One region of the Halomonas sp. R57-5 genome, then DNA from elsewhere that is predicted to be linked to it. Evidence: predicted binding sites of a transcription regulator. Region 1 holds the regulator's gene; the other holds the start of a gene.

Region 1 (5,258 bases):
TGACTGTATTATTACCAAGCAGGATGAAGCGGGGCGGCTGGCGCCAGTGCTAGATATTATTATGCGTCACGGGATGCGTGTGCTGTTTGGTTCCAATGGCCAGCAGGTGCCCGAAGATATGGCCATTGCCACTCCCGACGCTTTAGTCGATCAGGCGCTAAGCACGGCAACGCCGCAGCGTGAACGGGCCCACAGTGCTGAAGCCCCGATGGCAATGCCGCGCTGGTCCCGGGATGTACTGGGCCAAGGGCGTCGCTTGTCATCACTACTGGCGAGGCTGCGCCAACGCGTCACCGGTTTTGCAGAACTAGAAGAGACCTGGAACCTAGCCTCGCTGCCGAGCCGTGTGCAGGAACAGCGTTTGGACGCACTGCTCGCCGGCTATCCCGCGGCGGAAACCACCTTAGGGATGGCGTGGTCGGCGCGGCGCAATGAGCGCGGCTGCGACTGGGCAATGCCGGACATAGGGCTGGACACAGATGGCGCCTGGCTGGCGCTACCCTGGCTGCAGCATCGCCACGTCGCGGGATGGCAGCCGCGCTTAGCCGCGCTGTCAGAGTCAACCGGCGTCGCGGTACACCTACTGCCGCGCTTTCCCGAACCGGAGGCGCTCGTCTGGCTGGAAGCCGAGCATTTGACCTGGGTCAGCCAAGTAGCCCCCAGTCATAGGGTACTCTTTCACCATGAGCGCCAGACCCTCCGTCAGTTGTTTGATGACAGTGTGCTAACGCATCATGTAGGCGTGCGTTTTCGTGGCCAATCGGTGCAACTTTGGACGGTCTACGCCGAGGTTGAGGACGCCAGTGGCACTGCGCTGCTCGCCTGGTACGGGGAAGTGCGCGACCCGGAAAGTGCCAAAGTGGTAGCGCGCCGCTACTGGCTAACCCCTGCACGGCTGGGGGCTGAGGTGCTCTCGCTACTGTTAACACAGCTGCAAAGTGAAGGCTTGGCCGCCTTGACGCGGCGCGCGTGGCAGCAGTTAAAAGAGGCCGATAGCGGTGATCTCAATGCCGAAGTACGGCTGTTAATGGCCAGCGGTGTGGCGTCGGTCGCTGGGCATCTCGATGTTGCCGATGATGAGGAGGCGCAGACGCTGCGCGGCGATCTGCTCAACCTACTAGGCGCCAGCCGTCGCCGCCGCGATACCGGTATGCTTGATGCGCTGGTCTACGCCTTTATGGCGCGGGATGCGATTCGTCAAATGGGCAGTGTGAGTCGAGAGGGTGTGGCGTGAGCGAACAAGATCAAGCCTCGGGACTGCGCAAGTGGGCAAACCTGCAGCGCCAACAGCAGCAGGCTGAGGGGGCGGTTGATGTTGCGGCGGCAGAACCTGTGGCCGAACACGTTTCACCCCTATCAACGCCGACGCGAGCGGCGCTGGAAGAGCCCAGGACGGTGGCGCCGCCCAGGCCCAAAATTCCGCTTATAGTAGTTGGGCTGCCCGGTCGCGGCGTAGTTCAGGTGAGTAAGGTCAAAGCACGTCTGGGGCAGTGGTCAACGCTAGGTCGAAACTGGGCCGGTGAGCCTGATGACTGGGATATTCGCATCGTCATGGCGGAAACGTCTGAGCTTGCGCAACTGAGCGACCAATACAGCCGCTGGGCGCTGTGGATTAGTAGCGATGCCGATGCGTTTGCGACCATGTTCCGTACGTTGCGCCAGTTGCATGAGGGTGGTGGGCCGCGTCGTTTGCTGGCACTCCATGAGCCGCACTTGCCGCGCCAGGGGCTACTCGATAACTTGCGTGAGGCTGCTGATTACTACTTAAATATGGAGTTACTGGTACTTGCACGATGAGCGCACTCTGCCAAGGAGACCAAGCATGCTAAGCTGGCCGTTAACAGGGCGGCTGCCGTTGATCGCGGCGCTGCTGACAGGGTGTCTATGGGCAGGTTTAACGGGGAGCGCCCAGGCAGCGCCCGGTAGCTGGAGCACTCAGATACCGGGACTGATGGKGGCGATGAGTGATCGGGCAAGCAGTAGTCAGGCGGCCACCCCACCCGACGTCGCCAGCCTGCAGTCAGGCCAGCTTGGGCGTATACAGTGGCAGTTTCMCTACCCCCCCAGTGCGCACTTAAACGCTTGGCTGTGCCATCCTGAGCAGTGCGTTGCGTTAACGGGTATGCGGGGTTCTACTACCGCGCTAGCGGGACGAGACGCCGATGCGCCGTTGCATTTTCGCTTCGCCTTACGTCCAGGTCAGCGGCCTGTTCGGGTGCAGGGATTGCAAATGATTGTGAATTATCAGTGAAGGCTGGATAGCCGCGAGGCGAGAATATGTACACAGCACAGGGCAGAATTAAACAAAATGAGCTGTTGACTCAATACATGCCATTAGTGCGACGTCAGGCCTTGACGCTACAGGTTCGATTGCCAGCGAGTATTGAGCTCGACGACCTTATTCAAGCCGGGATGGTGGGGCTGCTGGAAGCGCTGGGGCGCTTCGACGCTACCCAGGGAGCCACCTTCGCGACCTTTGCCAGTCAACGTATTCGCGGTGCGATGATGGACGAGTTGCGCACCCGCGACTGGCTGCCGCGCAGCGTACGCCGCTCAGCGCGGGCGGTTGACCGCGCCGTTCGCCAATTAGAGCAGCAGCTCGGGCGAGCGCCGGAAGAGCACGAAATTGCTCACCACCTAGAGATGCCGCTGAGCGACTATCAGCAGCTCCTTAACGACACCAACAGCGGCCAGCTATTGCCGTTTGAAGAGCTAGTCGCCGATGGCGGCGAGCCTATCAGTCATGAACTGGGCAATTCACCGTTCGAGCAGTTGCTGGATGGACAGCAGCGGCAAACGCTGATTGATGCGATTGAAGCGCTGCCAGAGCGTGAAAAGTTGCTTATGGCGCTGTACTACCAAGAAGAACTCAACCTCAAGGAAGTAGGGGCTGTGTTGGGCGTAACGGAGTCACGCGTTTCTCAACTACACAGCCAGGCCGTAAGTCGTTTACGCGCTCGCTTACACGACTCGGCATAACACCTCTTTTTACTCACTTGTGACCGGCAAGGAGCCGTGGATGAATCCTTCGACGCTGATAGGCATATTTGCCAGCATACTGCTGTTGGTGAGCGTGCTGTTTTTAACCGCAGAGTCCCCTGAAAGCTTTATCAATTTTCCGGGTCTGGCCATCGTGGTGACCGGTACCCTGGCGGCGACCTTTATCAGCTATCCGCTGAAAGAGGTGCTGCGTGTCGTACGGCTGGTGGGCTTGGTATTTCGGCGCGAAAATACCTATATGCGTGACGATATCCGCGAATTGGTCGATATGTCACGGCTGTGGTTTAAAGGCGATGTGCGCGCGGTCGAGCGCGAGTTGGAGCATACCCGCAATCCGTTTCTGCGCACCGGGATCCAACTGGTGATCGCCAACACCAAAGAGGACGAAATTTTTGACATGTTGCGCTGGCGCATCGCCCGCCTTAAAGCGCGTGAGCATGCCGAGGCACAAATATTTCGCACCATGGCCACCTATGCGCCTGCGTTTGGCATGATCGGTACCCTGGTAGGGCTGGTCAATATGCTGGAAGTCATGGATGCAGGCGACTTGCAGGTGATTGGGCCGCGCATGGCGGTGGCCCTGCTGACTACCTTCTATGGCATTTTACTCGCCAACTTAGTGTTTAAACCGATTGCGGTGAAGTTAGAGCGCCGCACCGAAGAGCGACTGATTACCATGAACATGGTGCTGGAAGGTATTTCGCTGATTACCAAGCGTCGCCTGCCGTCGTTTATCGAAGAGACACTCAACTCCTTTGTGGCTAACTACCACGATGAAATTCGTGATAACAGCGTCAAACCCAGGCCTGACTCGTCGGTGAGTTCGGCGGCCAAGGGGTAGGCCCGATGCTAGACCGCGATACACGCCACGCGCTGGAAATGACGCCGTCGCCAGGCGATGGTGAAGAGGGCTGGTTAACCAGCTATCTGGATGTATTGACGCTGCTGATCACGCTCTTTGTACTGCTGCTTTCACTGACGCCGCCGGGCGGCGGTGAAGCGGCTGATACTGCTTTCATGCGTTCGGCCAGCGCGGTATCATCATTGCCGCTGGCGTCTCTAGCCACCGGGATTCAGCCCCGCCACGCTGGGGTGCAGCCGCAGTTTGACGGGCTTGATATTCCTGGAGTCAGCGTTTCGCAAGGCCGCGAAGGGGTGACGCTGCGGATTGATACCAGCCTGCTATTCCCCAGCGGCCAAGCGGTACTAACCCCCCAAGGGCGAGGCGTGGTTGAAAGCCTTATCGGTGTGCTGACGAATTTTGATGGCCAGATATCGGTGGAGGGGCATACCGACAGCGTGCCGATTTCAACGGCTCGCTTCCCCTCGAACTGGGAGCTTTCATCAGCGCGGGCAATCGCCGTGGTGAGGCACTTAGAGCGCCAAGGGTTCAATATTTCACGTATGCGGGCCGTCGGATATGCCGATACCCAACCCATGGAACCGAACGCAACCGCGGATGGGCGAGCTGCCAACCGGCGCGTAGAGCTGCTGCTAAGACAGCAGGTCGAGGGTGAATAGATTGCGAGGCCACGTTTGTGTCCATGTACCACCCGCGATTGCAGTCGTTTGGTGCCCTGCTGGTATTAGATGCTGATTGTCGACGCATCCAAGCCAGTAGCACTAACTTAACCCGCTTAACCGGTGTTGAGCGCCCTGAAAATGGGCAGCTCACCCTTGGCTGTGTGTTGGGGAAACGGCTAAGCCAGCGGGTGCGTCGCGAAATGCACGGGCAGCAGCGGCTTTCCGGCCCGCTAGTGTTTATTCGTTCCAAGCATAGCAACGTGCGTTTTCAGCTCCATGCTTACCGGGTAGGCGAGCAGGTTATCGTCGAGATTGAACCACTAAATCCCCAGGGTAAGCGCCGCTTGCTCTGCACCGTCAATGAGCGGCTGATGCGCTTAGCGGAAGCCACCCATCAGGAAGAGCTGCTCGACTCCTTGGTTAACGCGATTCAACAGCTTACCGGCCATGATCGCGTGACGGTGTGCCATTTTGATAGCGATTGGCATGGTTTGATGGTTGCCGAAGCGCTAGGAAAACAGCTGCCCTCGCTGTTGGGGCAGCGCTTTCCCGCCAGCGACTTCCCAGCTGCCTTGCGCAAAAGTTACCAACACTACCCTGTACGGTTAATTGAAGACGTCGATGCGCCGCCTGAAACGCTGACGCCCGCCTACTCGGGAGCAAGCCTTAGTGGCAGCTTTTTACGCGCGCCTGCCCCGGAACGGCAGCGCTATTTAAACCGGCTGGGGGTACGC
Region 2 (2,449 bases), 1.1 Mb from region 1:
CGTGCCTCATCGGCAATTAGCATGTCAAGCGTTTGGCCGCCGTAGAACCACACAACATCCGGCTTAAAAGAATCCAGCATGTAGAGGTACTGACTATACCAAAGCCCTTCTTCATGCGTCGTCAAATGATTTCGATTGTGACTATAACTCACCACCAACTTATGCGTGAGCGCGCCATCTTCAGCTTCTATCAATTGGTGTAGATGAGCGCTCAGGTCAGAGAATTTTTCTTTAAGCCGCCCCATTCCCTTTGGGTTATCGAATACGGTCGCGCCCAGCACTTGAACGTCATAACCACGAGACACCAGTTGCAGCAACATTTGACGCACGGTCATGCTGGCGCCGCTGGAGGTATCCAACAAGCAAAAGGGATTGGCCCAAAGTATGCGGGGCCTGCGTTTTTGAGTAGCGGATGCTTGAGTTTGCTTAACCATGAAGCGGCTCACAGGAAAAATGGCAATGTGCCTAGCTTACTGTGCTAGGGCAGTGAGCAAAGGCGCGAATCCGCCAGTATTTAGGTAGGTGTTCTCTCGATCAGCACTAACTTAAAGGTGGGGCAAGCAAGAAAAAGGGGCTTAATTATCGATGGCTAACAATTTCTATTTTTTCATGACTTAACTACAATGTAATTACTGAGTCTACAGGCAAAAAAACGGGGCCTKTTGGCCCCGCGATACTTTCTCTTGCATCATACCGACTAAGGTATTAGCCCAGCAGAGACAATACAGACTGTGGCGTCTGATTAGCCTGTGCCAGCATGGAGGTACCGGCCTGCTGAAGGATGTTGGCGCGTGTCATGTTAGACACTTCCACCGCATAGTCCGCATCTTCGATGCGCGAGCGGGCTTCAGAAAGGTTGGTAGAAGTGGTCGCCAGATTATCGATCACTGAGTCAAAACGGTTAAGCGTAGCACCAAGAGTCGCACGATTGGTGTCTAGCGCTTCAGTGGCAGTATCAACTGCATCTACTAAAGCCTTGAAGTCAGTATGTGCAACACTACCACCACTTTGGAGCGTAAACTCCATTCCGTTACCCGCATCAGCAATTACACCGCCGCTGGCGGTATCTAGATCCAGGCCATCAACTGTGGCATCAAGTCTAGAAACGCTAATAACGTCCTCAGCTTCAGTATTGGAGCCAACCTGAATATTAAGGGTAGCGCCGGCACCACTTGCTACGTTTAGCAGGTTAGTACCGTTAAAGTTGTTGCTGCCAGCTACGCGATCAATTTCAGCTAGGCGCTCGTTGATCTCGGTAACGATCGCATCACGGTCTTCTGTAGCGTTGGTGTCGTTGGCGCCCTGTACCGCTAGCTCACGAATACGCTGCAGGTTGTCGTTGATTTGATCAAGACCGCCTTCCATGGTCTGTACCAGAGAGATACCGTCGCTAGCATTACGGCTAGCCTGATCCATACCTTTGATTTGGGCAGTCATTTTGTTGGCGATGGCTTGGCCAGCAGCGTCGTCAGAGGCGCTGTTAATGCGCAGGCCAGAAGACAAACGCTCTTGCGCTTTGGCCAGCATAGACTGAGAGTTAGACAGGTTGTTCTGGCCAATCAGGGCCGTAATGTTGGTGTTGATTACAGACATGTGAGTGCTCCTCGAAATTTAACTGGCCTTGTGGCCTGCTTAGCGGCACTTGCGTTGCCGTTATTATAATTAACGGCCTCCCCACCAACTTCTTTAGAAAAAACCGTTCTTTTTTATGTAAACTACTGTAACTCATCTGATTGATGCGACAACTGCTTATTAACATCGAATTTTGGATATCTGCCTTAAATAAAAACGGGGCCTACTGGCCCCGTCGTTACTTTCTTTTGACATTACTGGCTAAAGGATTAGCCCAGKAGAGACAATACAGACTGCGGCGTCTGGTTAGCCTGTGCCAGCATAGAAGTACCCGCCTGTTGGAGAATATTCGCACGCGTCATGTTAGACACTTCTACTGCGTAGTCGGCATCTTCGATACGTGAACGAGCTTCAGAAAGGTTGGTAGACGTCGTCGCCAGGTTATCGATCACCGAGTCGAAACGGTTCAGAGTAGCACCCAAGGTTGCACGACTGGTATCCAGCGACTCAGTTGCTCTATCAACCGCATCAACTAAAGTCTTGAACTCTTCGTGAGTGGCACCTGCACCTGAAGCATCTGCAACTGTAAATTCGCCAGCGGTCACTGCTGTAGCACCAGATACAGTGTCTTCTAAACCAAGTCCGCTAACCGTGGCATCAAGCCTATTAACACTAATAACATCTTCAGCTTCAGTGTTGGAACCAACCTGAATATTAAGAGTCGCGCCAGCGCCACTTGCAACGTTTAGCAGATTAGTGCCGTTAAAGTTGTTGCTGCCCGATACACGTTCAATCTCTGCTAAACGTTCGTTGATCTCGGTAGTAATTGCAGCACGGTCTTCTTTGGCGTTGGTGTCGTTGGCACCCTGTACCGCTA

Evidence for each region. Region 1 encodes FliA, which starts transcription of late flagellar genes. Its sites were predicted from a motif close to CTAAAGTTNNNNNNNNNNCNGCCGATA; they were not measured.
Region 2: a site for FliA is predicted at 1,664-1,690, ahead of HALO_RS04340 (flagellin N-terminal helical domain-containing protein). Genes of this name have one in related genera too.

What each region holds. Positions count from the first base shown of each region.
Region 1 is NZ_LN813019.1:4,851,173-4,856,430, reverse strand. Features, by position in the region: gene flhF (flagellar biosynthesis protein FlhF) at 1-1,234, shown strand, start outside; gene HALO_RS22155 (hypothetical protein) at 1,231-1,797, shown strand; gene HALO_RS22150 (flagellar protein FlhE) at 1,823-2,251, shown strand; gene HALO_RS22145 (RNA polymerase sigma factor FliA) at 2,278-2,979, shown strand; gene HALO_RS22140 (motility protein A) at 3,020-3,841, shown strand; gene HALO_RS22135 (OmpA/MotB family protein) at 3,847-4,521, shown strand; gene HALO_RS22130 (sensor domain-containing diguanylate cyclase) at 4,545-5,258, shown strand, end outside.
Region 2 is NZ_LN813019.1:960,324-962,772, reverse strand. Features, by position in the region: gene HALO_RS04345 (glycosyltransferase) at 1-434, opposite strand, end outside; gene HALO_RS04340 (flagellin N-terminal helical domain-containing protein) at 706-1,593, opposite strand; gene HALO_RS04335 (flagellin N-terminal helical domain-containing protein) at 1,842-2,449, opposite strand, start outside.